2 regions of the Thalassospira sp. CH_XMU1420-2 genome follow, and region 1 is predicted to be linked to the other one. Evidence: predicted binding sites of a transcription regulator. Region 1 holds the regulator's gene; the other holds the start of a gene.
What was found. The regulator LexA, encoded in region 1, represses DNA repair genes until DNA is damaged. The targets are predictions, from matches to a motif close to ATGTTCTANTTTGGTTC.

Region 1 (15,698 bases):
TATGACAAGCGTGACAGCGCCGTCGCCCCGACCGAGGGCTATTTTGGGCGCCTGTCCAACGATTTTGCGGGCCTTGGCGGGGACGAGACCTATCTCCGTACCCGACTTGAGGGCGGTTATTACTATCCCCTTGATCGCGAGCACGAATGGGTTCTCTCGACCCGTGCCGGTACCGGTTATATCTTTGGTATCGGTGATGACACCCGCATTTCCCAGCGCTTCATGGTTGGTGGCTCCAACCTTCGCGGTTTCGAATCCGCTGGTGTAGGACCGCGTGATATCGCAACGGGTGACTCCCTTGGTGGCAAGATGTATTACACCGGGTCTGTCCAGATGGACTTCCCGCTTGGTTTGCCGTCCGAGTTTGCCCTGAAAGGGCGCGTATTCAGTGACTTCGGCTCATCCGAAGGCGTTGACGGTGCGCGTGCCGGTGAAATTTATGACACCGGGTCCATCCGTGGATCGGTCGGTGTCGGTGTTGGTTGGGAATCGCCGTTCGGCCCGATCGGTGTCGATCTTTCCCAAGCCATCCTGAAAGAAGACCACGACAAAGAGGAAGTGTTCCGACTTAACTTCGGAACCAGATTCTAATGATGAAAAAGTCGTTCCAGAAAATTCTCGTTGCGTCTGCACTCGTTTTTGGTGCCGCAATGGTTCCGCAGGCCCAGGCGCAAGAAACGCCAAATCCGGAAACCGTCGCATCGGTCATGATTGTCGATTATGCGGGCATCATGCGTGAAGCATCGGCCATGCAGGACGTGAAAAAACAAATTCGCGAGCGTCAGGTAACCTATCAGCAGGATATCGAAACGCGTCAGCAGGCGCTGCGCGAAGAGGAAAAGCAACTGGCGCAACAGCGCACTTTGCTTGCCGCTGACGTCTATCAGGAAAAGCAAAAGCAGTTCCAGCAAAAGGTCGCGGCATTCCAGAAGTTTGCCCAGGGACGCAGCCGTGTACTTGATCAGGCTCTTGCTGAAAGTCAGGCAACTTTCCAGAAAGCATTGAACGAGGTTATTGCCGGTCTGGCTGAAGAGCGCCGCGCAACTCTCGTCCTGCATCAGGCACAGGTGATTATCTTTGCCAATGCAATGAATGCCAGCAAGGAAGTGTTTGATCGGATCAATAAAAAAGTGCCGACGATCAAGGTTGAGTTCAAGGAAGGCTCCTGATGGCTGATTCCCGTTTCTTTAGCCGCAAAGGACCATTCAGCGTCGCGCAAATCGCCGAGCTGACGGGGGCAGATGTTGTAAATGCTCCTGATCGCGACCGGTTGTTTGATGATGTTTCGCCGCTGCAAAATGCCGACAGCACGATCCTGAGCTTCTTTGATAACCGCAAATACATTGATGCGTTTATCAATAGCAAAGCCGGCGCGTGCTTTGTCCGGCCCGAGTTTGCCGACCGTGCACCAAAGGATATGGTCCTGTTTACGACCAACGATCCGTATCGGGCCTATGCCAAGGCTGCGACGGCGTTTTACCCGTTCGAGACCGGAAATGGTTCCATTTCCGAGTTCGCGGTTGTTGACCCGTCTGCCAAGCTTGGAAAAGGTGTGCAGGTCGATGCCGGCGCAGTTATCGGTGCGAATTGTGAAATCGGTGATGGAACCATCATCGAAGCCAATGCGGTAATCGGCAAGGGTGTGGTTATTGGTGCGGGATGCCGGATCGGGGCAAATGCATCAATCAGTCACAGCCTGATTGGCAATCTTTGCCTGATTTATCCTGGTGCGCGTATCGGTCAGGATGGGTTTGGCTTTGCCATGGGTCCGCAAGGGCACGTAAAAGTGCCACAGCTGGGCCGCGTTGTAATTGGCAATGATGTTGAGGTCGGGTCGAATTCCACGATTGATCGTGGTGCGGGCCCGGATACCGTTATCGGCAATGGTTGCCGTATCGACAATCTGGTGCAAATCGGCCATAACGTCGAAATGGGTATGGGATGTGTTATCGTATCCCAGGTCGGCATTTCGGGATCGACCAAGCTTGGCAATTTTGTGGTTCTTGCCGGGCAGGCCGGGATCACCGGCCATCTTGAAATTGGCGATGGCGCCAAGGTTGCTGCCCAATCGGGTGTCATGAAAAATATCGGGCCGGGGGAAACAGTTGGCGGAAGTCCTGCTGTTCCGGTCATGGAATATCATAAACAGACGGTGGCCTTGTCCCGTCTGATACGAAAAAAGAAATAAGGGCTACACACATGACCGAATTGGTAAGTGTTGATATTCAGCGCATTCTGGAAATGATTCCGCACCGTTATCCGTTCCTGTTGATCGACAAGGTTGTCGATATTGCCGAGGGTGAATCCGCAACCGGCATCAAGAACGTAACGATGAACGAGCCGCAATTTACCGGTCATTTCCCGCAGCAGCCGATCATGCCGGGTGTTCTGATCGTTGAAAGCATGGCGCAAACTGCGGCCATTCTGGTTGTTCAGACCCTGGGTGCGGATGCCGAAGGCAAACTTGTCTATTTCATGAGCATCGATAACGCCCGTTTCCGCAAGCCGGTTACACCGGGTGATGTCATGCATATTCATGTCACTAAAAAACAGAGCCGCGGACCGGTCTGGAAGTTCGAAAGCCAGGTCAAGGTTGACGGTCAGGTCGTTGCCGAGGCCACCATCGCCGCGATGATCCGGGATAACTGATAATGTCAAAAGTGCATCCAACCGCCGTTGTCGAAGATGGCGCGCAGATTGGTCAGGATGTCGAAATCGGGCCGTATTGCGTTATTGGTCCGAATGTTGTCTTGGGTGACCGTGTCAAGTTGCACAGCCATGTTGCGATGGCCGGGCACACGACCCTTGGCGAGGAATGCGAAGTCTATCCGTTTGCTTCGGTCGGTCATGCGCCGCAGGACTTGAAGTTCAAGGGTGAGCAAAGCCGACTTATCGTCGGCAAGCGCACGAAAATTCGTGAAGGTGCGACCCTCAATCCCGGTACCGAAGGTGGCGGGATGGAGACCACCATCGGCGATGACTGCCTTCTGATGACCGGGGCCCATGTCGGGCATGATTGTCACGTTGGAAATCATTGCATTCTGGTCAATAACGGCACTTTGGCCGGGCATGTTGTGGTTGAAGATTTCGCGATTGTTGGTGGATTGTCGGCTGTGCATCAATTTGTGCGTATTGGCAAACACGCCATGATCGGTGGCATGACCGGTGTCGAAAGCGATGTGATCCCTTATGGGTCGGTGATCGGTAACCGTGCTTATCTGTCGGGCCTGAACATTGTCGGCCTGAAACGGCGCGGATTTGATCGTGAAACCATCCATTCCCTGCGCAAGGCATACCGTTTGCTGTTTGCCCAGGAAGGGACGCTGGCCGAGCGTGTAGAAGAAGTTGCCAAAGACTTCGAAGGCGTTGGTCCGGTGATGGAAATCATCAACTTCCTCAAAGCGGAAAGCATGCGTTCCGTATGTACGCCGAAATATGACAGCTCCGCAGGATAATCCGCTACCGAAACTGGGGATTATTGCTGGGGGCGGGGCGCTTCCGGCCCGCTTGGCTTCTGCTGCGCAGACAGCCGGGCGGGCAGTTTTCGTTGTGAAACTTGACCGCCACGCCGATGACCCCGAACTCGACCAATATCCTGGAATAACGGCAAGGCTGGGGGCTGCTGCCAAGATTCTGGACGCCATGCGTGACAATGCTTGTCAGGATGTCGTCCTTGCCGGCAAGGTCGCCCGTCCAAGTTTTACGGCCATTCGGCCTGATTGGCGCGCGGCCAAGCTTTTGATGAAAGTCGGCATGAAGGCGCTGGGTGATGACGGATTGCTGCGTCTGGTCGGTCAGGAGCTTGAACGCGAGGGCTTTCGACTGGTTGGTGCGCACGAAATTCTGACAGATATTGCTGTTTCAGAAGGCGTTCTTGGCACCATCAAGCCCGATGATCAGGCATTAAGCGACGCCAGACATGGCTTGCGGGTTGCCCGTATCCTTGGTCAGGCGGACGTCGGGCAGGGATGTGTCGTGCAACAGGGGCTTGTTCTGGCACTCGAAGCGATCGAGGGCACGGATGAAATGGTGCGTCGATCAGCCAATTATCGTCGTGACGGCGTTGGCGGTGTTCTGGTCAAATCATCAAAACCCCAGCAGGACAAGCGCCTTGATCTTCCGGCCATCGGTCTGACGACGGTGGAAGAAGCCCATAAGGCTGGTCTGCGTGGTATTGCACTTCTGGCTGGCGGGACAATGATCATTGACCGGTCGGCTGTGATTGAGCGCGCGGACAGGCTCGGGATGTTTGTCATTGGCATCCGTCCTGACGATGACGGGGATTCCGAAAATGACTGATGATGCCCCGGCAACCGGGCCTAAAATCATGCTTGTCGCGGGCGAGGCATCCGGTGATCAGCTGGGTGGGCGTCTGATGGCGGCAATTAAACGTCAGGAACCGGAAGCCCGTTTCATCGGTGTCGGTGGCCCGCGCATGGAAAGCGAGGGCCTTAAAAGCCTGTTTCCGATGAATGAGATGTCCGTCATGGGACTGACCGAGGTCGTGCCCCATATTCCGCATCTGCTTAAACGGATCTCGCAAACGGCGGAATTTGCCAAAACACAAAGGCCCGACGCCGTCGTTACCATAGATGCCCCGGATTTCAGTTTTCGCGTTGGTAAAAAACTGAAGGGCAAAGGCATTCCCCTGATCCATTATGTCGCACCATCGGTGTGGGCCTGGCGGGAGGGACGGGCAAAGAAGATTGCCGGATTTCTGGACCATCTTCTCGCGCTATTGCCGTTTGAGCCGCCATACTTTGAAAAAGAAGGCCTTCCAACCACCTTTATCGGCCACTCAGCGGTCGAAGAGCGTCATGACGGTAATGCTGAACGGTTTCGGGCCAAACACGATCTGGACGCGGATAAACGGCTTTTGGCGGTATTGCCCGGCAGTCGCAATTCCGAGGTAAAGCGTCTGTTGCCGATTTTCCGCGAGGTCATCGACGCCATCGCTGCAAAATATCCCGATACCCGCATTGTCGTGCCGACGGTCAGCAAGGTGGCGCAAACGGTAACCGACGAAATGCAAGACTGGCCGTTATCGCCGATTGTCGTTACGACCGATCAGGAACGGCATGATGCGTTTGCAGCGGCCAATTGTGCCCTTGCCGCATCGGGCACGGTATCGCTTGAGCTGGCGATTGCCGGTGTGCCGCATGTCATTGCCTATCAGGTCAATGCGATTACGGGCTGGATCGCCAAACGCCTGATCAAGATTGACACCGTCACCATTGTCAATCTTGTCCTGGGGCGGAAATTGATCCCCGAATTTCTTCAGGACAAATGCCGGGCAAAGGCGATTTTGCCTGCGCTTGAAGATTTGCTGAATGCGACCCCGGCACATGAAGAGCAAAAGGCCGGATTTGACGAGGCATGCCAGATGCTTGGTTTCGGGGATCGCGCGCCCAGCGAAAAAGCAGCCGAACAAATTCTGGCAATTATCGCTAAAAAATAATGGCTAACGACTGGCATCGGTCGTGAAATGCATTTAGTTTCAGGTCATTGATCAATCCATGACGGAGACATTGCTATGCGTTATTTGCACACGATGGTGCGTGTCGAAAATGTCGATGAATCGCTGAAATTCTATTGCGATCTGCTTGGCATGAAAGAGACCCGCCGTATCGAGAGCGAGCAGGGGCGTTTCACCCTGATCTATCTGGCTCCGCCGGCTGATATCGAAAGTGCCAAGGCAACCAAGGCCCCGGAACTTGAACTGACCTATAACTGGGATCCGGAAAGCTATACCGGTGGGCGTAATTTCGGCCATCTCGCCTATGAGGTCGATGACATCTATGCGACCTGTCAGAAGCTGATGGATGCCGGTGTTACCATTAACCGTCCGCCGCGTGACGGCCGCATGGCGTTTGTGCGTTCGCCTGACGGAATTTCGATCGAATTCCTTCAGAAGGGCGGCAACCTTGAGCCGGCCGAACCATGGGTAAGCATGGAAAATACCGGCAGCTGGTAACACGCTATATCTGGCGAACAGCCAAAACCTGTTCACCGGAATTGAAATGCAAAAAGGCCCGGATTTCTCCGGGCCTTTTTTTTGATCTTGTTCAGATCGTCGTCGGTACGACTTAGCGTTTGTCGACCGGAACGAACGGACGTTCTGCGACGCCGGTAAACAGCTGACGCGGACGACCGATTTTCTGCGACGGATCTTCGATCATTTCTTTCCACTGGGCGATCCAGCCGACGGTACGTGCAACCGCGAACAGCACGGTAAACATGCTGACCGGGATACCCATCGCCTTGAAGATGATGCCCGAATAGAAGTCGACGTTCGGATAGAGTTTCTTCTCGATGAAGTACTCGTCTTCACGTGCAATGCGTTCGAGTTCCTGAGCAACGTCAAGCAGCGGATCGCTGATGTTGAGTTCCTTGAGAACTTCGTGGCAGGTTTCCTGCATGACTTTGGCGCGCGGATCGTAGTTTTTGTAAACGCGGTGACCAAAGCCCATCAGACGGAACGGATCGTTCTTGTCTTTTGCTTTTGCAACGAATTCCGGAATGTTTTTCACATCGCCGATTTCGTTAAGCATCACCAGAACCGCTTCGTTCGCACCGCCGTGTGCCGGGCCCCACAGGGACGCGATACCAGCAGCAATACAAGCGAACGGGTTCGCACCCGAAGAACCGGCAAGGCGCACGGTCGAAGTCGAAGCATTCTGTTCGTGGTCGGCATGCAGGATCAGGATACGATCCATTGCCTTGGCCAGAACCGGATTGACTTCGTATTCTTCGCACGGGTTGCCAAACATCATCTGAAGGAAGTTTTCAGCAAAGCCCAGCTTGTTGTTCGGGTAGCGGAACGGCTGGCCGATCGAATACTTGTATGCCATCGCTGCGATGGTCGGCATTTTCGCAATCAGGCGATAAGCCGAGATCAGACGCTGCTGCGGATCATTGATGTCGGTGCTGTCATGATAGAAAGCAGACATTGCGCCAACGACACCGCACATGATGGCCATCGGATGCGCGTCACGGCGGAAGCCGTTATAGAAATTGCGCATCTGCTCATGCACCATGGTGTGCATGGTGATGTCGTTTTCGAACTGTGCCTTCTGGGTGGCGTTCGGGAGTTCCCCGTACAGCAACAGATGGCAGACTTCCAGGAAGTCGGAGTTTTCTGCAAGATCGTCAATCGCATAACCACGGTGGCGCAGGATCCCTACGTCGCCGTCAATATAGGTCAGCTCGGACTGGCAGGAGCCGGTCGAAGTGAAGCCCGGATCATAGGTAAAATATCCAGTTTCAGCGTACAGCTTGCGAATGTCGATAACAGACGGGCCTACGCTACCCTCAATCACCGGCATCTCGAACGACTTGCCAGTGGCATTGTCGGTCAGTGTTACGGTGTGGGAAGTCTTGGAATTCTGAGCCATGACTTATTTTTCCTTCCCTGTTTGAACGAACACGGTTTCAAGTTGGGTGCAGCATAATGCTGCGGCGCATTAAGCGCAAACAGACTATTAGTTTTTTATAATTCGCTGTTGTTATGCATCGAAATGTCGGATGCGTTTCAGCGTTTGCTCTTTGCCAAGCACGATCATTACTTCGAAGATGCCTGGTGAAGAATTGGAACCGGTAAGCACCGCCCGCAAGGGCTGCGCAACTTTTCCGAGTTTAAGATCAAGTTTCTCGGCAGTTGCACGAACACATGCGTCAACGTTCTCTTCGGTCCAGCTTTCAAGCGCTTCAAGACTGTTGGCCAATTCTGCAAACAGACCTTCAGGTGCGCTATCGATCAGGGACTGAGCTTTCTCGTTAACGGACAATACGCCGTCAGTAACATAGAAGGCCGAAGATTCGGCGAGCTCGATAAGTGTCTTGGCCCTTTCTTTAAGGCCTGACATGCCATTGATCAAGATTTCTTTTTGCGCTGCATCAATTGCATCGGTTCCAATAATGGCCGCAACCCGTTGGGAAATCTCGTCTACAAGCCGTTTATCGTCGGCCTGACGCATGTAAATGCCGTTAAGGTTTGTCAGCTTCGCAAAGTCGAAACGTGCCGCACCCTTGCCAACATCCTTGATGTCGAACCATTCGATGGCCTGTTCCTGGGAAATGACTTCATCATCGCCATGACCCCAGCCCAGACGCAGGAGATAGTTGTTCACGGCTTCCGGCAGGAAACCCATCTCGTCGCGATAGGAGTCAACACCCAGCGCACCATGACGTTTCGACAGTTTCGCACCATCCGGCCCGTGAATAAGCGGAATATGGGCAAAGGTCGGAACATCCCAGCCCATGGCGTCATAAAGGGCCTTCTGGCGGAACGCGTTGGTCAGGTGATCGTCACCGCGAATGACGTTGGTAACGCCCATATCATGGTCATCAACAACAACCGAAAGCATATAGGTCGGGGTGCCGTCACCACGCAGAATGACATAATCGTCAAGCTGTTCATTGGCGACACGGACTTCGCCCTGGACCTGATCATTGATCACGGCATCGCCATCCTGCGGTGCCTTGAGACGCACGACAGGTTTTACATCTTCCGGGGCTTCTGACGGATCGCGATCACGCCAGGTGCCGTCATATTTCATCGGGCGACCTTCGGCGCGGGCCTTTTCACGCATCGCGGTCAATTCTTCGGGCGTGCAATAGCAATAATATGCCTTGCCGGCATCCAGCAATTGTTGTGCAACTTCGGCATGGCGGTCGCGACGGGCGAACTGGAAGGTCGGTTCATCGTCTGCGGTCAGGCCAAGCCAGTTGAGCCCGTCAAAAATGGCTTCGACGGCCTCGGGCGTTGAACGTTCGCGATCGGTATCTTCAATACGCAGCAAGAATTTGCCGCCGGTGTGTTTGGCATAAAGCCAGTTATAAAGGGCGGTGCGTGCGCCGCCGATGTGTAAAAACCCGGTCGGAGACGGGGCAAAACGGGTAACAACCGTCATTCAATCTATCCGCTATCTGGATGTTGTCGCTTGTCGTATGGACTTTTGGCGTGCAGGCTATAGCACAAATGACACGCTGTTGCACCACAGCCGATGTTAGATAGAAACTAAGCTTAAGGCGGGCTATTGGACATTCGTCGCAATACTTTTACAAGAAGTATTAAAAAACAAAGGCTTGCGGGGTTTTTCTCGCAAGTCATATTTGTTGTTACAAGCCAAAGAAATAAATGGTTTCTGTCCTCTGTTATCTTCTTTGGGTTGGGATGTGCCCTTTATTTCTTGCTTCCTGCGCGCATTTCCGTTGCAGAGATTTCAGTTACCGTGATTCTTTCGGTCTGCGCGTTCTGGATGGTTCGCAGCAAAGCCTGGCTGGCATTTTTGATGCAACTGATGGCCAGTATTACAGCAGGTTGTTTGATCAGTGCCTTGCATACGGAACTGGGACCGGAAAATATCCCGACCAGAACCCTTTATTCGACCGAAATCACCGGAACTGTCATCGGTATTGAACCCCGCGGCAGTCGCATGCGCGTTACCCTTGATCCGACAAATATTCAGGGTCTTTCCAATGATCAGATCGGCTGGAATATCCGGCTCAGTTTTCTCGGTGACAGTGCGCTTTCGATCGGTGATGAGGTGCGCGTAAAGGCACGGTTGTTTCCCCTGCGCCCGCCGTCGGTTCCCGGTGATCCCGATTTCGCGCGCAACCTTTATTTCAGCCAGATCGGCGCAACCGGGTTTGCATTCGGCCGTCAGTTCGAAGTGTTGAGCGAGAAGGGTGCATATGAAAACAAAGGGATAAGGGCCGTCGTTGAACACCTGCGTCAGAAAATATCCGACGTGATCAATCGATATGTAACCGTGCCCGAGGCCGGGATTGCCAAAGCATTGATCATCGGTGAGCGCGGCGATGTCACTGCTGAAATTGCCGAGGATCTGAGAAAATCCGGGCTGGCCCATCTTTTGGCAATTTCCGGATTGCATATGGGGTTACTGTGCGGAACCGTTTTCTTTCTGGTGCGTCTGGGGTTGGCTGCGATACCGGGGATCGCATTGCGCTATCCGGTCAAAAAATGGGCGGCACTCGCGGCCGCCGGGGCGGGGTTCATTTATCTCGGATTGTCGGGGGCAACAGTGCCGACGCAGCGGGCCTTTGTGATGTTGCTGGTTGTATGGATTGCTCTGTTGCTTGATCGCCGTGCCATATCGTTACGGCTGGTGGGGGTGGCCGCACTGGTTGTTCTGGTGTTAAGGCCCGATGCGGTGCTTGGTGCCAGTTTTCAACTTTCCTTTGCGGCTGTCGGGGCACTTGTTGCCTTTTATGACGGGCCCGGCCGCCGTTGGCTTGACCGTCATGGCGGACGTCCGTGGCATGAACGTCTTGTGATCTATATGGCGGGGCTTTTGATCACCAGTGTCATTGTGACGGTTGTGACGGCACCTATTATCGGATTTCATTTCGGGCGGATATCGGTGCTTGGCATTGTTGCCAATCTGGTTGCCATTCCGATAATGGCATTCTGGGTGATGCCGTTAATTGTCCTGACGCTGGCATTGATGCCATTCGGGTTGGCGGGCGGTGTGCTTGCGCTGATGGCGCCCGGATTGACTGTTCTGATCAAAACAGCATCCCTTGTCGCCGCCCAGGAATGGGGATTGTGGTATGTGGCCGGGCTCGGTGATGTGGCAACCGCCTGTTTGTTGCTGGCAATTGCGTGGGCCGTGATCTGGCGCGATCAGGTTGCCCTTGTGGTGTCCGGGCCGCTTTTGATCATCGCCATCATTGCGCAGGTGACCCATCAAACGCCGGATGTTCTTGTATCGGGTGATCAGGAAAGCTGGGCCGTTTATGACAGGGAACAGGAAATCCTGCATGTGGCGGACGGGCTTGGTGATTTCCAAAAATCCCTGTGGATGAGCCGTTTTGGCATCCGTCCGGAAGATGAAGCCACAAGAATAAGGCATTGTAACAACGATCCCTGTCTTGTGGTCACTGGCGCTGGTGATAAGGAAACTAGGACCATTGTTGCAACCAGTCTGGCCAATCCGTTCTATGCCTGTCGTAATGCCGATCTTGTGATTACGCTAAAAAATGATTTGCCAATCCGAACCTGTCGCCAGGCCGGGGCGCGGGTGATGATTGATGATGACGTTTTGTGGTGGCAGGGCGGTGTGGCCCTTGATACGGCTAAACTTGATCAGGGAAGGTCGTCATTTGAGACCGTGCGGGCAATATCCGGTCACTGGCCATGGATTGTGATTGGCGGTAAAGCTGCTCCATCGCAACGGTAATCAGTGGTCGTACCTGGACCGGGTCGGATGCACTGATCCCGAATACAGAAAATCGCCTGTGTGAAAATCACAGCGGGCGATTTTGTGTGTGTAGTTGTCGGTGGCTTAATACTGACGCAGCAACCCGACCAGGCGGCCCTGAATGCGGACGCGATCCGGTGACAGGGCGCGGGTTTCATACCGGGCATTGGCCGGTTCCAGAAGAACCTCACCGCGCCCGCGTTTAAGGCGCTTAAGGGTCGCTTCGCTGTCATCGACAAGGGCAACGACAATCGTGCCATCATGGGCCTGCTCGCACCGCTGGATCAGGACGGTATCACCATCAAGGATGCCGGCCTCGACCATGGAATCACCCGATACTTCAAGTGCATAATGATCGCCTGATCCCAAAAGGGCAGCGGGCACCTGAACCATGGTGCTTTGATCACGCAATGCCTCGATCGGGGTACCCGCAGCAATGCGACCATAAAGCGGAAGCGAAATGGCTTCGCCGGTTTCGGCAAAGGCCGTGGGCACGGTTGCCGGACGATGGGGGGCTTTGCGCGCACTGGCAATGGATGTGACGTTGTTCGGGGTTTCGGGGGTGTCATCGTCGCTGTTCTCCGGAAGCCGGATGACTTCCAGGGCACGGGCGCGATGCGCAAGACGGCGGATAAAACCGCGTTCCTCAAGCCCGGTAATCAGACGATGGATCCCTGATTTGGATTTAAGGTTCAGGGCCTCTTTCATTTCATCGAAAGAGGGCGAGATACCGTGATCGCGAAGGTAATTGTCAATATAGACCAGCAACTCATATTGCTTGCGCGTCAGCATGATATTTCCCGAACCTGTAGCAAGAACAAAAAGGATACATAAATGTTCTACTTTAGTTCTTTTGTCGGGTCAAGCGCATCGGGCCAAAAACAACGGATTGACCGTAATTCAGGCAATAATTGCGGGTTTTGAATGGTAGCCGCCCGCCCGCAAACACCCTAATCGGCGATGAAAGTCCCCGATTTCCCGCCTTCCTTGCGGGTGACGCGGATATCGGTAATCTGCATGGCCTTGTCGACAGCCTTGCACATGTCAAATACGGTCAAGGCGGCGATAGAGGCCGCGGTCAACGCCTCCATCTCGACACCGGTCTTGCCGGTGGTCTTGCAGGTCGCAGTGATATCGACCCCGTCAACATCATCGGCCAGTTCAAGATCAACCGTCACCGATGTCAGGGGCAGGGGATGGCATAGCGGGATCAGATCGGGGGTCTTTTTTGCTCCCATGATCCCGGCAAGCTGTGCGATGCCAAGAACATCACCCTTTTTGTGGCCACGATCGGCAATCAGCTTTGCCGTTTGCGCAGACATCAATACCCGCGCCTTGGCAATGGCAATGCGGGTGGTATCGGCCTTGTCCGAAATGTCCACCATCACGGCGTTGCCACCGGCATCAATATGGGAAAGCTTGTCTGTCATGTGCTTTGCCAGTCCCAGGTCAGGCCGCAAGACCAAGGAGGTTGCGGGTTGCCGCAGTGACGTCGTCCTGACGCATCAGGCTTTCCCCAATCAGGAAGCACTGCGCACCAACCTTGGCCATGCGTGCAAGGTCTTCGGGCGTGAACAATCCGCTTTCGGCGACCAGAAGACGGTCGCTATCGACCATGCCAGCCAGTTCCTCGGTCGTGGTCAGCGAAATTTCCATGGTCTTGAGGTTACGGTTATTGACCCCGACCAGACGCGATTTCAGTTTCAGGGCACGTTCAAGTTCCGGCGCGTTGTGAACTTCGATCAGAACATCCATGCCAAGGCTGTGTGCCGCATCTTCAAGTTCGGCAGCCAGTTCGTCTTCAAGGGCTGCCATAATCAAAAGGATGCAATCGGCCCCCAAGGCGCGTGCTTCGGTGATCTGATAGGGATCAACCATGAAATCCTTGCGCAATGCCGGAAGGCCAACCGCCGCGCGCGCCGCGACAAGATAGCTGTCATCGCCCTGGAAATAGGGCACATCGGTCAGAACCGAAAGGCAGCTTGCCCCGCCAGCCTGATAGGCCTTTGCCAGTTCCGGCGGATTGAAATCGGCGCGGATCAGACCCTTGGACGGGGACGCTTTCTTGATTTCGGCAATCAGGCCATAACGGCCATCGGCAACACTGGTTTCAAGGGCCTTGATAAAGCCGCGTGGCGCTGATTGGGCTTTGGCTTCGGCTTCAAGCGTGGCAAGGCTTTTGCGGCTCTTGCAGGCGGCAACGTGTTCGCGTTTGTCGTCGCAGATTTTCTTAAGAACGTCGCTCACGCTGCGTTTCCTTCGTTGGTAATGGTGACAAGACCCTGAAGCGTTTCTGCGGCCTTGCCGCTATCAATTGCTTCGGATGCCTTTTTGATGCCATCGGCAAGATCGCTGGCAACGCCGGTCACCACAAGTGCCGCCCCGGCATTCATCAGAACGATATCGCGATAGGCATCTTTTTTCGCTGCCAGAAGGTCAAGAATGGCCTTGGCATTCACATCCGCATCGCCGCCCTTAAGGTCATCAAGCGTTGCTGTCTCAAACCCGAAATCGCCCGGGGAAATTTCAAAGGTCCTAACATTGCCGTCTTTGACTTCGGCGACAAAGGTCGGGCCCGTGGTCGAGATTTCATCAAGACCGCTGTGGCCATGAACCACCCATGCATGAACCGACCCAAGACGATTGAGCACATGGGCAACCGGTTCGACCCATTCCTTGGCAAAGACGCCAAGAACCTGGCGTTTGGTCTTTGCCGGGTTGGCAAGCGGACCCAGCAGGTTAAAGATCGTGCGTGTGCCCATTTCAACGCGGGTCGGCATCACGTGACGCATCGCCGAATGGTGACGGGTCGCCATCATGAAGCACAGCCCAATCTCGCGGAGGGCCTTTTCCAGCAATTTCATATCGGCATCAAGATTGACACCAAGCGCCATCAAAACATCAGCCGAACCCGATTTCGACGATGCCGCGCGGTTGCCGTGTTTGGCAACGGTCGCACCTGCAGCGGCGGCAACAATCGCCGCACCGGTTGAAATATTGAAGGTTCCACTGCCATCACCACCTGTGCCACAGGTATCAACCGCATTTTCCGGGGCAATGATGCCGGTGGCCTTTTCACGCATGACACGTGCCGCACCGGTAATTTCGTCAACGGTTTCGCCCCGAATGCGCAACCCCATCAGGAAAGCCCCCATTTGCGACGGGGTTGCCTGACCCGACATCAGCACGTTAAAGGCCTGTTCGGCCATGCTTTCGGTCAGCTTTTCACCATCTGCGACTTTGGCCAGAATTGGCTTCAGATCATTATCAGTCGACATTCGGGTTTCCTCGGTTTGCGGTCCGGTGTGGTTTCAGGCGCCGGTAAAGTCGATAAAATTCTTTAACAATGCGTGGCCATGTTCCGATGCGATGCTTTCGGGATGGAACTGAACGCCATGTATCTGATGGGTTTTGTGCCGAACGCCCATGATCAGACCATCCGCGCTTTCGGCCGTGATTTCAAGACTGTCAGGCAAAGTTTCGCGTTCAATCACCAAAGAATGATAACGCGTTGCTTCAAACGGGCTTGGAAGACCGGCAAAGACGCTGGCGCCTGAATGGTTCATGGCATCGGTTTTGCCATGCATGCATTCGGGGGCGCGAACAACCTTGCCGCCAAAAGCCTGACCAATCGATTGATGGCCAAGGCACACGCCCAGAAGTTTGACTTGGCCGGCTGCTTCCCTGATCAGATCAAGACAGATACCCGCGCGTTCGGGATCACAGGGGCCAGGTGAAATCACAATGCCTTCGGGCTTGAGAGCAAGCGCATCTTCAACGGAAATCTCATCATTGCGGCGCACTTCGACCTCGGGGCCGAGTTCGCGCAGATAATGCCACAAATTGAATGTGAAGCTGTCGTAATTATCGATGAGGAGATACATCGGAAAAGGCGCCTGTGCACATGAAGGTCGGCAGAGAATAAACGCCCTTGCCGCTACGTCAAGCGGAAGCAGGGTAAGGGTTTTTTCCTACAGCCGGTTGTTGTCGCCCGCGCATAAAGGATCTCTTAACCCGGTGCTAACCAGCACCGATTTAAAACATCCCGACAATATCCGACATGATCGGTCTATAATCACCATATGGGAAGGAGCTGCGAAGGTCATCTTCGCAGAGCCGACGAGCGACCCAGAAAACGATACTGGAGACCACCGCGTGGCACGCCGGGCAACGACCGCCAAACGAAAAAAGGCGGCACCCAAAAAATCCAACCGCAAAAAAGCTGCACCGAAAAAGAAATCGGGTGGCATTGGCCGCCTGATGCTGGGGGGTGCCTTTGTTGCGGGAACGCTGTCGGCCATTATTGCCGTTGGCAGCATGCTTGAACTTGACCGGGCGTCCGACGAGTTCGGCCGTGCATCCGATCAACGTGCACCCGACTACACACTTGCGGCACCCGAAACAAAGCCGATGCTGCGCAAGGATTATCAGCTTCCCGACACACCGCCCTCGGGTATTCAGGGGCGTACAGGC
Region 2 (15,698 bases), on a different contig from region 1:
CGGTCAGGGCATCGGGATGCTGTTCAAGCCCGCCTTCCTGCCAGCCATCGGGCGTCTGTGACCAGACAACCGGCAAACGGTGGGCAGCAATCCAGCCGGTTTGCGCATGATCGTCAACAGATGCAACAAGGTTCGGGGCGTTCGGATTTGGTGTGACATCAAGTTCGGTCTGTCCGGCATCAGTGATCAGGCGGGCGCGCACATTTTCGATGGCTTCGGCTTCTTCAGGTGTGCCGAACTTATGGGTCGAATCAAGAAATATCGTTGTCGGTTGGCCCGGCGCAAAGGTGCTTTGTGCGGTGCTGGCGATGAATTCATGGGCGGTTGTCGCACTGCTGATCAGGCACCCGGTCATGCCAATTATCAGGGCACGTGCGAACTTTGATTGAAACATCTGCTATCCTTTGGGAAATTAGGTCTATGAAATGGCGGTATGAACTTTTCAAAATTGTTCATACGAGTCAAGCTGATGATTCTGAAAGGGAATTGATATGACCCGTGTGACGGTATCAATCGAAGATGATCTGATGGAAGCGTTCGACACCTTCCTTGAAGGGCGGGGCTATACCAACCGGTCCGAAGGATTCCGTGATCTGATCCGTGAAAAGCTTCAGAATGCCAAGCTTGACGAAGACCCCAACGGGGTGGGAATTGCCGTTCTGAATTATGTCTATGACCATGAGGAACGCATGCTGGCATCACGTTTGATGAGCACCCAGCATGAACATCACAATCTGACGGTCTCGACCGTGCATTTCCACATCGATCATGACACCTGTCTTGAAAGCGTGACCCTGCGTGGCAAGCTTGCCGAAATTCGCGCCTTTGCCGACAAGGTCCTGGCACAGCCCGGCGTGCGCCACGGGCAGCTTTATTCCGTTCCGGGGGAACTGCACATTGAATCCCATCACCACGGGGATGAAGACCACGGTGCGGCCCATACCCACGAACATCTCAAAATTACCACCTGATCGTTCCTGGCTTTGCGGTCATGCGCCATAAAAAAACAGCCGCCCTGGTGACAGGGCGGCTGTTATGGTTTTGTTCGAGGATAATACTGTTTAGAACGCGAGTGTCATATTGACTTGCGCAACACTGGCGGCATTGCCCGATTGGGAAATGTCATGGGCCAGTGACAGGCGGCTCGACATCGGACCTTTGTCAAAGCCAAAGCCGGTCGACATCGACTGGTTGCCATATTCATCAACATCACTGCCAAAGAACGGGGACATGATGCCGACGGACGCACCGCTAAGGTCGCGAAGTTCGAAACCATAGCTCAGCGTTCCGGCAAGGGTATATTCATTATAGTCCGTACGACCGGCAAGGTAGCTTGCCTCAAGTGCGGCATTCAACCCCGTCGTCGCATCCGACAACCGCAGGCCGCCGCCAATGTTGAAAGCTGATTTGTCGTTATTGAGTTCATCGGTAAAGTCATAGATCAGACCGGCTTCGACAAACGGTGTCAGTTTCAGGCTGTGCAGCTCGAAATCGTAAGCAGCCTCGAGCGACGGTTTGACCTGACGGGTGTTGGAGCGGGAGCTTTCAACGAATGTGTTGTCGCTCTCGACATAGCTATCAATCGTTTTTTGTGCGGCCAAAAACGATACGGACGGGCTGATAGAGACCGGATAATCGGCAAGGGGCTGATAGAAATAGCTGGTTTTGAGCGAGGCATACCACATGGCGGAGTTGGTGGAGCCATTGATGCTGCCATTGCTGCAGGTGACGTCAATATCGCCTTGTGAATAGCCCGCCTCGGCAACAAGCGAAAGGTTGTCAATCGGCTGATAGATGGCATAGGGCGAAATGACCCATGCGCTTTCATCGTAGCTGCCGTTATTGAAGGACGTGGTCAGGTTGGTATCGTTGTAGCCAACAGACGCCCCGGCAATCAGACCATTTTCAAACCGGTAATCCGCGCCAAGGTTATAGCCCCAGACATCACCGTCATATCGGTTGTCCTGGCCGCCCGAATTGAAATCGTTGTCGACTGATGTGTAAGACCCATGGCCCCAAACTGTGATTGGCGAATAGGACTGAAGGGCCGCGCGGCCATCAACCCCGGCAGCCCCGCCAACAGAACCCTCATCGGTCGGGCCAAGGGCCAATGCATGATCGCGCGCCAGATCCGCTGCAATAACAGAGCTATCGAAAGCAGCATTCATCGCCAGTTTGCGCATGACAGCCCGCATATCATCGGCGCTGTCGCGATATGCAAATCCGCCACGAGAGGCCGCCCCATATCGGTTGTCCGCAAAGGATGCGGTTTCATCATTTCCAGCCCCCGGTACACCACCAGATGCCCCGCCCGTTGAGCCACCGGTTCCAGTACCACCGGCACCAGCACCACTAGGTGCGCCGACGCCGCCACTGCTTACACCCGCACCGGCACTGCCGACCACCGTTGCAACGCGGGCTCCGATATTCTGTTGAATGACAGAGGTCTGGGACCGCGAAACCGCACTGGTGACGGCTTTGGACGTGGTTTCGGAGGAAGTCTCATTGCTGGCTGTGGGCTGTGCGCAGCTAATTGTCACGCGAAAGTCTGCTGCGCTTGCTCCATTTTTTGAGAAGTACGATGATACTTGGTACTCTGCGCTGGACTGGGCTGTGACCACCAATTGGCCAGTGCCGCCGTTTGCCGAAACGGTTGTCTGTACAGTGTTCTCACTCGTGCTCGTATCCATATTATAAATGGTCAGGTTCGGTGTTGCATCTACCGAGAAATTGTTTTGCCACAGATACGTGACTTTATCGCCGGCTTGTAAGTTTAGCGTGGCAGTTCGGTATAAACTTGTGCTGTTCTGACTAGGTGGCTGGTTCGAGATAAGGCCGTTGATAGACGTGCAGTCATAGTTGGTCGCCGCATGTACAGGTGTTGTGGTCAGTGGAAGCGCGCCAGCAATGCCAAGAAATAAAGCTGATGAAATTGCCAATTTAGATAGTTTCATTAATCCCGATCCATAGCGTTGGGTTAGGTCCAAAAAACAGAAGGTTTATGAAAATCAGTGCCCGGACATTTTGTGCTTTGGGGTCGGATCACATCCCCGGGATGCCACGTCAAGCTTGGGCGGAAACTTGTCAGTAAGTGTCAGATTTCCAAGCAAAATCAGATGTTTGCCCCGGGTCTTATGCAGCCCAGAGTTATGATGTCTAAGCTGTTAGAATAGATAGCCGGATCCTTGAGGATGGATGGGGTGTTGTAGGGCAGAAAGACTCCTGTTTGCGTCTTTCTGATCTGAGAAATGAGAACAAACTTGCAACATCCAAAATTTTATGACAGTGTTCGCATTATGTTCTCAATTCGGCTGCTGACGTGAACAGGGAAACTATTCTGTCTGGGCAGCAGGTTCTTCAAGCGGTGGCGTTCCGCATTTAGGTCCGGGGAACCGCCTGCGTTGCATCCTACCCGGCCCTGTGGAATAAGAGAGTTCGAGCAATGATTCAGACCGCGCTGCATTTGGTGGATAAGGATACTATGGATAAGCAGAAGGCACTCGAAGCCGCCCTTGGGCAGATCGAACGGGCATTTGGCAAAGGTTCGATTATGAAGCTGGGTCAGCGGGAAAGCGCCGTTGACATTTCAGCCATTTCAACCGGATCACTCGGTCTTGATATCGGACTTGGTATTGGTGGTCTTCCGCGTGGCCGTATCATCGAAATCTATGGCCCGGAAAGTTCCGGTAAAACGACCCTGGCCCTGCACACCATTGCCGAGGCGCAAAAACTTGGCGGGACCTGTGCATTCGTCGATGCCGAACATGCGCTTGACCCGGGCTATGCCCGCAAGCTTGGCGTGAATACCGATGAACTTCTGATTTCGCAGCCCGATGCCGGTGAACAGGCACTTGAAATCGCCGACACGCTGGTGCGTTCCGGTGCGATTGATGTTCTGGTCGTTGACTCGGTCGCGGCCCTTGTTCCGCGGGCCGAACTCGAAGGTGAAATGGGCGACACCCATGTCGGTCTTCAGGCCCGCCTGATGAGCCAGGCCTTGCGTAAACTGACCAGCTCGGTGTCGCGGTCGAACTGCATGGTGATCTTCATCAACCAGATTCGTATGAAAATCGGTGTGATGTTCGGCAGCCCGGAAACCACAACCGGTGGTAACGCGCTCAAGTTCTATGCGTCTGTTCGTCTTGATATCCGTCGTATCGGCCAGATCAAGGACCGTGACGAAGTTGTCGGTAACCAGACGCGCGTCAAGGTCGTCAAAAACAAGATGGCTCCGCCGTTCAAACAGGTCGAATTTGACATCATGTATGGCGAAGGCGTTTCCAAGATGGGTGAAATCCTTGATCTTGGTGTCAAGGCAGGCATCGTTGAAAAGTCCGGTTCCTGGTTCTCCTATAACTCGACCCGGATCGGTCAGGGCCGTGAAAACGCCAAGAACTTCTTGCGCGAGAATCCGGAAATGACCCAGGAAATCGAAAACAGCATTCGCGAAAGTGCCGGCCTGATCGCCGAAAGCATGACGAATATGAGCGAAGATGACCCGGTCAATGATGATTGATCGCGCTGTTTTTGCACGATGATTTAAAAAAAGACGGGCCGTGATTTCGGCCCGTCTTTTTTGTTTGGGCCATCAAACCCTTCACCCCGTTCAAAGGTGCAGCCATGATTACCTGCTATTTGAAATACATAATCGACAGTCACAAAATTCCCGAGTTTGAGGCATATGCCAAACGCTGGATTCCGATTGTCAATCGTATGGGCGGGACCCATCACGGGTATTTCCTGCCCCATGAAGGGGCGAGTAACGTGGCCTATGCGCTGTTCAGTTTTCCAAGCCTTGCCGAGTATGAAGATTACCGCAATCGCATGGCTGGTGACCGCGAATGTCAGGATGTTCTGAATATGGAAATCCGCAATCGCAGCATCATTTCCTATGAACGCAGCTTCATGCGCCCGGTCCTGGACTAGGGGCGGCCTATGATCCGCGTCGCGTTGCGGTCGTTGTCACTGCCGCTGCCGGGATTTGCTGCTGTTGCCACTGGCTGGGTGTTTGGCCGGTAATGCGCAGGAATTCGCGATTGAAATTCGATTTGGTGTTAAAGCCGCTTGAAAGCATGGTGGTTGTGACATTCTGTCCGCGCGCAAGTTCTTCGCAGGCATGATCAATCCGGAACCTGTTGATATAGCGCGACACATTTTCCCCGGTACTTTGATTGATCGCTGTGGATACCTGTTTCAACGGATAGCCCAGCCGCCGCGCAATCCGCGCCAGCGTCAGATCGGGATCAAGAAACAGCTTCTGACCGCTTATAAGCTGATCAAGTGCTGTCATGATTTCATCGACCGGGATATCGGGCGTATCGGGCGCGGTTTTGTCAGGCGCGCTTGACGGTTCGATATCATCACCCCCGTTGTCATCATCGCCCGATCCGATGGCAAGATCTGGGGAAAGCGCCAGAAACCCGATGGTCAGCACTGCCAGCGACGAAAAGATGCTTAAAATCACACCCGTCGCGCCTTCTGCCCCGAATTGCAGGGCTGCTGCGATCAAAAGATCGCTAAAGGCCGAAACAATCAGCGCAATGGCAATCACCCGCCAGATCAATGCCGGTACATGCCCGGATGCCAGACGCGAATGGGCCAGATCATTGCCCTGACGATGCAGTGCAATCAGGATGGCAGACGCATAGCCGACAAAAAGCCCGCCAAGCAGGGCATCAATCAGGACCGGCATGGCAAGGATCACGATCACCATCACCACCGGGGCCAGAAAATGGCAAAGATCGGTGGCGATAAGGCGCGACCGCAAACTGCTTTGCAAAAAGGCCATCCAGGCCAGCGCCGGGATCATCGATGCCATGACCGGCTGCAACAACCGGATGGCATCAAACCCGTAATAATGAACCAGCGACACGGTCACACTCTGACAGGCGCAGGCCAGCAGCAAGGCGGCAAGCAACCGGCTGGTCTTATCAAACAGGATTGCCCGCAAAAACAGATAACCCAGCAACAGGGCGACGATCATGGGTACGGGAAGTGCGATCATGTCTTGTGGCGATCCGATCATAAAACGTCCGAAAACCGGTTTTGCACGTCCTATAACCGGTTCAAGGACGCCAGCCCCCGAAATCAGGAGCAATTTCAACCCGGTGAAGATTAAAACACGGATTGAAATCATGAAACATGTAACTTCTGCGGCCCTTCTTTCACTTGGTCTTGCCAGCGTTCCTTGCATGGCGACCCCGTCCGCGGCACAGGAACTGGCGGGCTATGACCGGTTCGATGTCACTGCATCACACAGATCCATGCCGCTTTCTGCGTCCATCTGGTATCCGGCCGGGACTTATATCTATCGTGCGCCGGTCACCAAAAACGCAATCTGGCAAAGCACGGATGCCTATATCGGGGCGGCGATTGCACCGGGAAAACACCCGCTGATCCTGCTCTCGCACGGATCGGGCGGCAATATGGATGCGCTGGGCTGGCTGTCGTCGCAACTGGCACTTCGCGGGGCAATGGTGCTGGCGGTCAATCATCCCGGCACGACATCGGGGGATTCATCGCCCCGGCGCACCATTCATCTGGCGCCGCGTGCGGCCGATATCACGGCCCTGCTTGATCAGGTTCTCGCCGATCCGGATTTCGCCCCCTATATCGACCGGGACCGGATTTCGACGGTCGGCTTTTCGTTGGGTGGGACAACGGTTCTTAATCTGGCGGGGATGCGATTTGATGGCGACCTCTATCGTGAGTTTTGCAAGACGCATGGTGATGTGATGCAGGATTGTGCCTTTTTGAAACGTGGCGGGGTCGCTTTCGATCAACTGTCTGATGACATTGCCATCGATGCCAAGGATCCCCGGATTTCGCGATTTGTTGCGATCGAACCTGGCATGACCTATGCGGTTGATGACAACAGCCTGAAAAACACCGATCAGGATGTGCTGTTCATCCGGCTTGGCAAAGAACATGGCTGGCCGGCTGCTGATCTGGAAAGGACCGGAAGCAACTTGTTGGGCAAGCTTGATCATCCGGCCTATGCGGTTTTTGCCCCGGCTGACCATTTGACCTTTCTGGCGGAATGTGTGCCCGGTGCGGCCGAACTTCTGGCGCGGATGGATGACGATCCGGTCTGTTCGGACCCGGCGGGAACCGATCGCGGTCATATCCACCAACAGATCATTGATGAAATCAGCGGGTTTCTCGACCTTGGCGCGTCGCCATCCTGATTGGCACATCTGGTGGCGGATATCACGGATCATCCCCGGAAAGCGGCCCGTATGACGGGTTTCTTTCCGGTGCCCCAAAATGATCACGATTTCGCATAACTATATGAAAAATATATCATTAAATAGTGTCGAATGGGGTGAAAAACAGCCTTTAGTGATATGGGGGCGGAACAATTTTGAGTTGTCCCCGTTTGATATCCTGTGAGCAACACATCACGAGCAAACAGGAGAACAAACATGTCAGACCTGATGAAAAAAATTCTCGCCGTTCTGATGATTGGTGGTCTTGGTCTTGGCCTTGCGGCCTGCGAAACCGCCGAAGGTTTCGGCGAAGATGTCGAAGATGCCGGTGAAGCCATCCAGGACAGTGCTTCGTGATCCGGGCTGATTAAACAGGTCGCTTTACCCTCAAAGCACCCAATAACTGCAGGAGAATTCCCATGATTGGTTGGGCCGTATTCTGTCTGATCCTTGCCCTGATTGCCGCCGTATTGGGTTTTGGCGGCTTGGCCGGGACTTTCGTTGGCATTGCGAAGATTCTGTTCTTTGTCTTCATCGTGCTGTTTGCCGTTTCACTTCTGGTGAATGCATTGCGTGGCCGCCGCCCGCCGATGTAACCGGCAACGAAAGACAAAAAAGGGTTGGGATAAAAACCGAACCGACGAGCACACAAAAGGGCGCCATATTGGCGTCCTTTTGCTGTGTCTGGATGGGGCCGGGCAATGGCGATATCGGTTGCAACCAAAAACCGGTCGCGCCAAAATGGCGTATATACTCAAAGGCGGTATCCGAACCGCACAGCGTTGGAGCATTCAACAAACATGGTAACGATCACAAAACGTCTGTTGGCAGTTGCGATGGTTCTTGGCTTTGGCATGGCGTTGTCGGCCTGCGAAACCGCCGAAGGATTTGGCCGCGATATGGAAAAGCTGGGTCAGCAGATCCAGGAAAGCGTGAATGAGTAACCGTTCAAGCGCCCTTGCCAGCGAACGGTTATATTATGCCCCGGTAAAGGTCGCCGATATTGGCGACCTTTTTGTGTTTCTGGGGGATGCTGCGGCAATGCGCTTTACCCATTGCGATCAATCGCTTGAAGATTGCCAGACCAGATTGCTGGCCTTTGAATCGCGTCGCAATCAGGACGGCTTTGCCCCCTGGGTCGCGCGGCACAGGGAAACCGACAGAATCATCGGTTGGGGCGGGCTTTATATCGATCCGTTCGATCCTGACTGGGGACCGGAAATCGGTTATTTCCTTCATCCCGACCATCATGGTCGCGGCTTTGGCCGTGAACTTGCCCAAACCGCCATCGCCTTTGCGCGGGCCCGAACATCCTGTCGCATGTTGGGTGCCTTTGCCCATCCCGACAATCATCCATCGGCCAAGCTATTGTCCCGATTGGGGTTTGTGCAGATCGGTTTTGTCGCGTCAATGAACCGCAACCGGTTTCGCCTGATGATTGACCGGGCCTAGCGCGCGGCGATTTTTGCCTTGTTGCAATCACGCAATTCATAAAACTTGATACATTTGCCGCCCAAGCCCTTCGCCTGACTGGACAGGGCAGGGCCGAGCCGCTAAATAGGGCAGTCCGTCCGCCAACATGGCGGATGAATTTGTTCCGCGTTTTCCGGGTTGGAGAGATATGCAGACCGTTAACGATATCCGCACCACGTTTCTGGAGTTCTTCCGCAAGAACGGCCACGAAGTCGTTTCCTCCAGCCCGCTGGTGCCGCGCAATGACCCCACCCTGATGTTTACCAATGCCGGGATGGTCCAGTTCAAGAACGTTTTCACCGGTCAAGAGCATCGCGATTATTCACGCGCGACCACCTCGCAGAAATGCGTGCGTGCCGGTGGCAAACATAACGATCTTGAAAATGTCGGTCATACCGCCCGCCATCACACCTTCTTTGAAATGCTCGGCAACTTCTCGTTTGGCGATTATTTCAAGGAAAACGCGATTGAATTCGCCTGGAACCTGATCACCAAGGAATATGGTCTTCCCAAAGACAAGCTTCTGGTCACGGTTTATCACACCGATGACGAGGCCCATGGTCTTTGGAAAAAGATCGGCGGTCTGTCTGATGACCGTATCATCCGTATTCCGACCTCCGATAACTTCTGGTCGATGGGTGATACCGGCCCGTGTGGTCCGTGCTCGGAAATCTTCTTTGACCATGGCGATCACATTTGGGGTGGTCCTCCGGGCAGTGCCGACGAAGACGGCGACCGTTTCATTGAAATCTGGAACCTCGTCTTCATGCAGTATGAACAGATGGCAAATGGCGATCGCATTGATCTGCCCAAGCCCTCTATTGATACCGGCATGGGTCTGGAACGTATTGCCGCTGTCCTTCAGGGCAAGCACGACAACTATGACATCGATCTGATGCGCGCCCTGATCGAAGCATCGGCCGATGCCACCAATACCGACCCGGATGGTCCGCATAACGTGTCGCACCGTGTGGTTGCCGACCATCTGCGTTCGACCAGCTTCCTGATTGCCGATGGTGTTTTGCCGTCCAATGCCGGTCGCGGTAACGTTCTGCGCCGTATCATGCGCCGTGCAATGCGCCACCTGCACATGGTCGGCACCCAGGATCCGGTCATGTATAAACTGGTTCCGGCACTGGTCCGCAAAATGGGCGGGGCGTTCCCGGAACTGGTCCGTGCCCAGGCGCTGATCGAAGAAACGCTCAAGCTCGAAGAGCAGGGCTTTAAAACCATGCTTGATCGCGGTCTCAAGATGCTTGATGACGCGACCGATGGCATGAACGAAGGTGCCACCCTTTCGGGCGAGGTTGCCTTCAAGCTTTATGACACCTATGGCTTCCCGCTTGATCTGACGGCCGATGCGCTCAAGGCACGCAAAATCGGCATTGATGAAGACGGTTTCACTTCCGCCATGGAAGAACAGAAGGCCAAGGCACGTGCCGCATGGTCGGGTTCGGGCGAAGCAGCGACCGAAGAAGTCTGGTTTGACATCAATGATCGTGATGGCGCGACCGAATTCCTTGGCTATGAAACCGAAACCGCCGAAGGTGTTATCACCGCCCTGATCAAGGATGGGGCCGAAGTCAAAACCGTATCAAAAGGTGACGAGGTTGCCGTTCTTGCCAACCAGACCACCTTCTTTGGTGAGTCCGGTGGTCAGCAGGGCGATGCCGGTGTGATCAAAACCGAAAAGGGTGCGATCATTGAAATCACCGACACCCAGAAAAAGCTCGGCGCGCTGCATGTGCATCTGGGCAAGGTTGTCGAAGGCGACGTTTCGGTTGGCGATGCGGCTGAATTCCGTGTTGATCATGCCCGCCGTTCAAGCTTGCGTGCCAATCACTCGGCAACCCACCTTCTGCATGCGGTGATGCGCAAGCATCTTGGTGATCACGTTACCCAGAAGGGCTCGCTGGTTGCACAGGATCGCCTGCGTTTTGACGTTTCCCATCCCAAGGCCGTAACCGCCGAAGAAGCCGCCCTGATCGAAGCAGACGTCAACCGTCTGATCCGTGAAAACAGCGAAGTCACCACCCGTCTGATGACCCCGGACGAGGCGATTGAACTGGGTGCGATGGCGCTGTTTGGTGAAAAATACGGCGATGAAGTCCGCGTTGTTTCCATGGGCCTTCCCGAAAGCAACGAACATGCCTACTCGCTTGAGCTTTGCGGCGGTACGCATGTCAAACGCACCGGTGATATCGGCATGTTCAAAATCGTGTCCGAAGGTGCGGTTTCAAGCGGGGTTCGCCGTATCGAAGCCCTGACCGGTGCCGATGCTGCCAATTACATGGCAGCCCGTGAAAACGTGCTGGCAACGGTTGCTGCCGACCTTAAGGCCGTCCCCGAAGATGTCCCGGCACGCGTCAAGGCGCTTCAGGAAGAACGTCGTCGTCTGGAACGCGAAGTCTCCGACCTGCGCAAGAAACTCGCAACGGCTGGTTCCGGTGGCGCTTCGGGCGGTGATGCCTTCAAGGAAGTCAATGGCGTCAAACTGGCCCTGCGTTCGCTTGACGGCATTCCGGCCAAGGAACTCAAAGGCATGGTTGACGAACTGCGTGACCAGATGGGGTCTGGCATTGTTGCCCTTGTTTCGGGTGATGGTGGCAAGGCATCCATCGTGGTTGGCCTGACCGAAGACCTGACCACGAAATTCAGCGCGGTTGACCTTGTCCGTATCGGGGTTGAGAAACTCGGCGGCAAGGGTGGCGGCGGTCGTCCGGATATGGCACAGGGCGGTGGTTCCGACCCGTCGCAGGCCGATGCCGCACTGGCCGCGATCGAGGCACATATCGCCGGCTGACGTGATCCACGATCAAAAGTATGACGAATAAAAAGGGCCCCGTTCGGGGCCCTTTTGTTTTGTCTGATGATTGCAATCTGGTCGGGGATTGTCAGGGCGCCACATTGCGTTGTGTGCGAGGGCGGATGATTTGCCAGCCAAGGTTCATGCCTGCTGCGGCAATCAGGATGGCGATGGCACCGATGATCTGAGCGGTATCAGGGCGATAGCCCAAAGCGATCAGGTCAACAATGATCGCCACCACCGGATAGATGAAGCTGAGCGATCCTTGCAGATGGGTCGGCAATTTCTGAACTGCGCCATACATCAACACATACATGATCCCGGTATGGACCACCCCGACCGTGATCAGGGAACCCCAACTGATTGCCGTGGTTGGCAGATTTTCAAAATCGGCAAATGGCGCAAGCATCACAATACCGATACAGACCTGAACAAGGGCGATCAGATGGGGCGGGGTGCCTTTGAGCTTTTTGGTGATGATCGCTGCCGTTGCCCAGAAAAACGCCGCCCCAAGCGCCATCAGAATGCCACCGGCATAATCCGATCCGCCAAGGCCGCCCCGGGGTTTGCCTGAAATGATCAAAAGCAGACCGGCAAAGGCAATGCCAAGCCAGACGAATTTGTTGATGGTCAGTTTTTCACCGAAAAAGGCCGCACCAAACAACACCAGCATAAAGGGCTGGGTGTTATAAACCGCGGTCGAGACCGAGATTGAGGCCATCGAATAGGACTGAAACAGCATGTACCAGTTGGTGACGATGGCAACCCCGCCAAGGGCGGCCCAGCCCAGCATGCGCACATTCAAAAGCCCGCGCAAAAGCCCCATGGTCGCACAGATCACCAAAAGCGAAAGCGCCCCAAAGAAGCAGCGCCAGAAAACCACATCCATGGCCGGGCGGTCCGCCATCACAACAAACCAGCCAATGGTGCCCAAAATTGTCATGGCAGCCGTCATTTCGATCGTGCCGCGGACTTGTTCTTTCATCGCAAAGCTCCGTTCAGGAAGTCATTTGATGGGATTACTTTCCGCTTTTTGGGGCGGGTTTTATATGGCTTGTGAAAGGTGAATTTGGCATGTAGCCTTTTTAATCAAAGCCGGATCGTCAATTTCGTGGAATTTGTAAAGTCATGGACGAGATCGATCAGAAGATTCTGAAAATCCTGATGCGTGATGCCCGGATTTCGCAAAAGGAACTGGCCGCCAAGGTCGGACTTTCCGCCCCCGGTGTTGCAGAGCGGGTCCGGCGGCTTGAAGAACGCGGGGTCATTCGCGGTTTCACCATTGATGTTGACCCCGAAGCCTTGGGATATCCGTTGCAGGCGATTGTGCGCATTCGGCCCTTGCCCGGCAAATTGCATATTGTTCAGCAACTGATTTCCGAAATTCCCGAATTTGGCGAATGTGACAAGGTGACCGGCGATGATTGCTTTGTCGCACGGCTTTATATCCGGTCGATGAAGGAACTGGACGGGTTGCTTGACCAGATTGTCGACAAGGCCGAAACCAACACCGCCATTGTCAAATCCAAGCCGGTCGAACGCCGGATGCCGCCACTTTCGCCGAAATGAGTGTGCGGCCTTGCGCGAGGCATCCGGTGCCATTCGCCATACGCTAAACGCTAACCGCCATGCGCGATGCCCCATGGGTTGCCTGTGCGCACGGTGTTTATGCCAGTGGCAGCAAGATATCGGTAACGGCCTGATGGTCCGGGACGTCGGGGAAAAAGGCGACGCGCTGGAAAACAAGCGGGAAGTCGCCGGGCGTTTCACCGCTTTGCGGCAACCAGTCGCGATAGAGTGCAAGCGCACTGTCACCAAGTGTCTGGTCGCTTCCGACATGACGCAATTTCGCATATCGCCCGGCCGGGATTATCAGGGGATAAAGACCGGCTTTTTCATCCTCGGCTGTCAGGGGCTGTGTTGTGGCAACGCAAAGCCCCATGCGAAAATCATCGGGCGGTGTATCATCGGGATTGCACCAGACAATATTGAATGTCGCGTGTTTTGACGGGTGCAGATGATGGATTTTGCGCCAGGCAATAAAACGTTGAATGGTCTCGCCGATGCGCGCAGGCGGGCCGACATGATCCAGACAGGCGGTTGGTGTTTCGGGGAAGTCGATGATTGAAACCGCAGTGTGATCGGGGCTGGTCATCGTGTTTCTCCTGATTGTCAGCAACCCGTCATAGGGGGCCTGCCAATTGTCCCAATCGGTGGATTTGCGAAAGTCGCGCGGGGCGATCCCGTGGATCTGGCGAAAGGCGCGGGCAAAGGATTCCGGCCCCTCGTACCCGGCATCAAGGGCGATTTGCAAAACCGGGACGTCTTGGCGAAAGGCCAGCATATGGGCGGCACGGCGCATCCGGATCAGGCGGATATATTGCCCGACATTCATCCCGTAAAATGCCGCAAATTGCCGATGGAAATGAAAGATCGAAAAGGCAGCAATGCCGGCCAGGGTTTCAAGCGACAGGGCCTTGTCATCCCGAATTTCGGAACTGGCATCAGGGCCGGTATCAAGATTGGTATCAAGACTTGTATCAATATGGGCAATGACCCGGTCAAAACGGCGGGCGATGTCTGATTTTGCCGGGGCATTCATGATGGCGTGGCCTGACGGTTGCGATTGCTGATTACGGGCTTGATCCTGTGCCATCATGCACAAATCCGCTGACAAATACCTGACCGATCTTGCGGATTTGTTTCGGGTGTTCGGAGATACGGGAATGTGGTCCTGTGCCGAGCTGACAGCATGTTGGTCGGGATGCGTCAGGAAACCGAATAATCATCCTTGGCCTGTTGTTGGCGCAAGACGCGGTTAACGGCGCGTTCGACGGCCTTGCGGTCGGTGGCGTCCGCAATATCACGTGCAGCGGCCCGACCGATCAGGCGCGCATGTTCGCGCAGGATTTCCAGATGTTTTGGATGCTTGGCAAGGCCGGTCAGGCTTTCAAGGACCTCTGCCATCGGCAAAAGGACGTCGGGTTTGGCGCTGGCCGATTGGCGGATCTGGTTAAAGGCCGCGTTCATCATGCCGCCGAAATCCGACAGATGGGCGCAGATGCGTTCCTGTCCCTGATCATCGCGCCAAAGTCCCATCGGATAATGGAAATCCATCGCCTGTGGCAAGGCACGACCGAGCCGATGGATCACGGCAATTGCGGTGAACGGATCATTGATTCCGGGGGAAAGGGCGCGCAAGGCGACCTCGACCAGTTGTCGCAGGGCAAATTCGATATCAAGCATGGCGGTGCGCTGACTGCCGATCATGATCTGTTGGGCGATGGCGTCATGTATTGCATCAGATCGGGGGTCAGAAGGCCCGGTGTCGGAAGGCTCGGTGTCAGACGGCTTGGTGCCGTTGTTTTCATCCTTGCCGATTTCACCGATAATATCACCGGCAATCACATGCTGTCCGGCGCGGACAGTCAGTGCGACACGGATATCGTGCTTGATGGCAACATCAAGCAGGTCGTCATAATCAATGCCCTGCACATAGCCCGATTTTGCTGCCGTGATCGTGCGATCCGACGTGTTGGCACCCGCATCGGGCAGGGTGCAGCTTTCCCCGGCGGCATTGTCAATCGGCCCTGACAGGGTTTCAAGCGACGAGGAAATCGTTTCTTCAAGATTGGCGCCGACCTTCTGGATCACGTGATCGGCAACGATGGAACGTCCGAGATGATGGACAAACAAAATCAGCACAAACAGACTGACGACAAAAAGCGCAATGCCGGTCATGGCGGCGATCTGCGGGACCGCGCCATCATCGGTCTGCCCGCCCATCAGGACCAGGCCTGTAATCAGAAACAGGATCGTGCCGACGAAACTGCCCAACGCATTTTGGGTTTTGGGATCGCCCATGAAGTTGCGAATGGTGCGCGGCCCCAGCGACCCGGCTGCAAGGGTAAGCACCACCATGGTGACCGACAGCGCAAAGGTGGTCATCGTCACAAGCGTCGCCAGCAGCGTCGATGTCAGATCCTGGACCGTTTCAACCGTTTCAAAACGCGGCCAGAAATCCGGCAGGCTTGCAATGATATCTTCGCCCGGCAACCGGATGGCCAACAGTGAAAGCACCGCACCGCCAATCGCATAAAGCAACGGGGTGAACCACAGGCTGTGGCCGACAAATTCCCATATTCGGATAAAGCGGTGAAACATGTGCTGTGATCCTGTTGTGAATGCGTGCCCGGGCGACAAATGCCGCC

Region 2: a site for LexA is predicted at 3,253-3,269, ahead of recA (recombinase RecA). Genes of this name have one in related genera too.

Annotation. Positions count from the first base shown of each region.
Region 1 is NZ_JAYMEG010000003.1:738,672-754,369, reverse strand. Features, by position in the region: gene bamA (outer membrane protein assembly factor BamA) at 1-591, shown strand, start outside; gene WA429_RS13205 (OmpH family outer membrane protein) at 591-1,169, shown strand; gene lpxD (UDP-3-O-(3-hydroxymyristoyl)glucosamine N-acyltransferase) at 1,169-2,188, shown strand; gene fabZ (3-hydroxyacyl-ACP dehydratase FabZ) at 2,200-2,649, shown strand; gene lpxA (acyl-ACP--UDP-N-acetylglucosamine O-acyltransferase) at 2,652-3,455, shown strand; gene WA429_RS13185 (LpxI family protein) at 3,436-4,299, shown strand; gene lpxB (lipid-A-disaccharide synthase) at 4,292-5,458, shown strand; gene WA429_RS13175 (VOC family protein) at 5,534-5,974, shown strand; gene WA429_RS13170 (citrate synthase) at 6,087-7,394, opposite strand; gene gltX (glutamate--tRNA ligase) at 7,506-8,912, opposite strand; gene WA429_RS13160 (ComEC/Rec2 family competence protein) at 9,039-11,204, shown strand; gene lexA (transcriptional repressor LexA) at 11,310-12,017, opposite strand; gene moaC (cyclic pyranopterin monophosphate synthase MoaC) at 12,176-12,655, opposite strand; gene trpC (indole-3-glycerol phosphate synthase TrpC) at 12,675-13,472, opposite strand; gene trpD (anthranilate phosphoribosyltransferase) at 13,469-14,503, opposite strand; gene WA429_RS13135 (anthranilate synthase component II) at 14,537-15,109, opposite strand; gene WA429_RS13130 (divergent polysaccharide deacetylase family protein) at 15,381-15,698, shown strand, end outside.
Region 2 is NZ_JAYMEG010000002.1:304,989-320,686, reverse strand. Features, by position in the region: gene WA429_RS06175 (DUF4198 domain-containing protein) at 1-394, opposite strand, end outside; gene nikR (nickel-responsive transcriptional regulator NikR) at 492-971, shown strand; gene WA429_RS06165 (autotransporter outer membrane beta-barrel domain-containing protein) at 1,062-2,540, opposite strand; gene recA (recombinase RecA) at 3,443-4,516, shown strand; gene WA429_RS06155 (NIPSNAP family protein) at 4,621-4,926, shown strand; gene WA429_RS06150 (helix-turn-helix domain-containing protein) at 4,934-6,004, opposite strand; gene WA429_RS06145 (alpha/beta hydrolase family protein) at 6,135-7,187, shown strand; gene WA429_RS06140 (entericidin A/B family lipoprotein) at 7,425-7,565, shown strand; gene WA429_RS06135 (DUF1328 domain-containing protein) at 7,628-7,804, shown strand; gene WA429_RS06130 (entericidin A/B family lipoprotein) at 8,009-8,152, shown strand; gene WA429_RS06125 (GNAT family N-acetyltransferase) at 8,145-8,660, shown strand; gene alaS (alanine--tRNA ligase) at 8,830-11,484, shown strand; gene WA429_RS06115 (DMT family transporter) at 11,576-12,472, opposite strand; gene WA429_RS06110 (Lrp/AsnC family transcriptional regulator) at 12,616-13,056, shown strand; gene WA429_RS06105 (AraC family transcriptional regulator) at 13,154-14,143, opposite strand; gene WA429_RS06100 (DUF2254 domain-containing protein) at 14,257-15,651, opposite strand.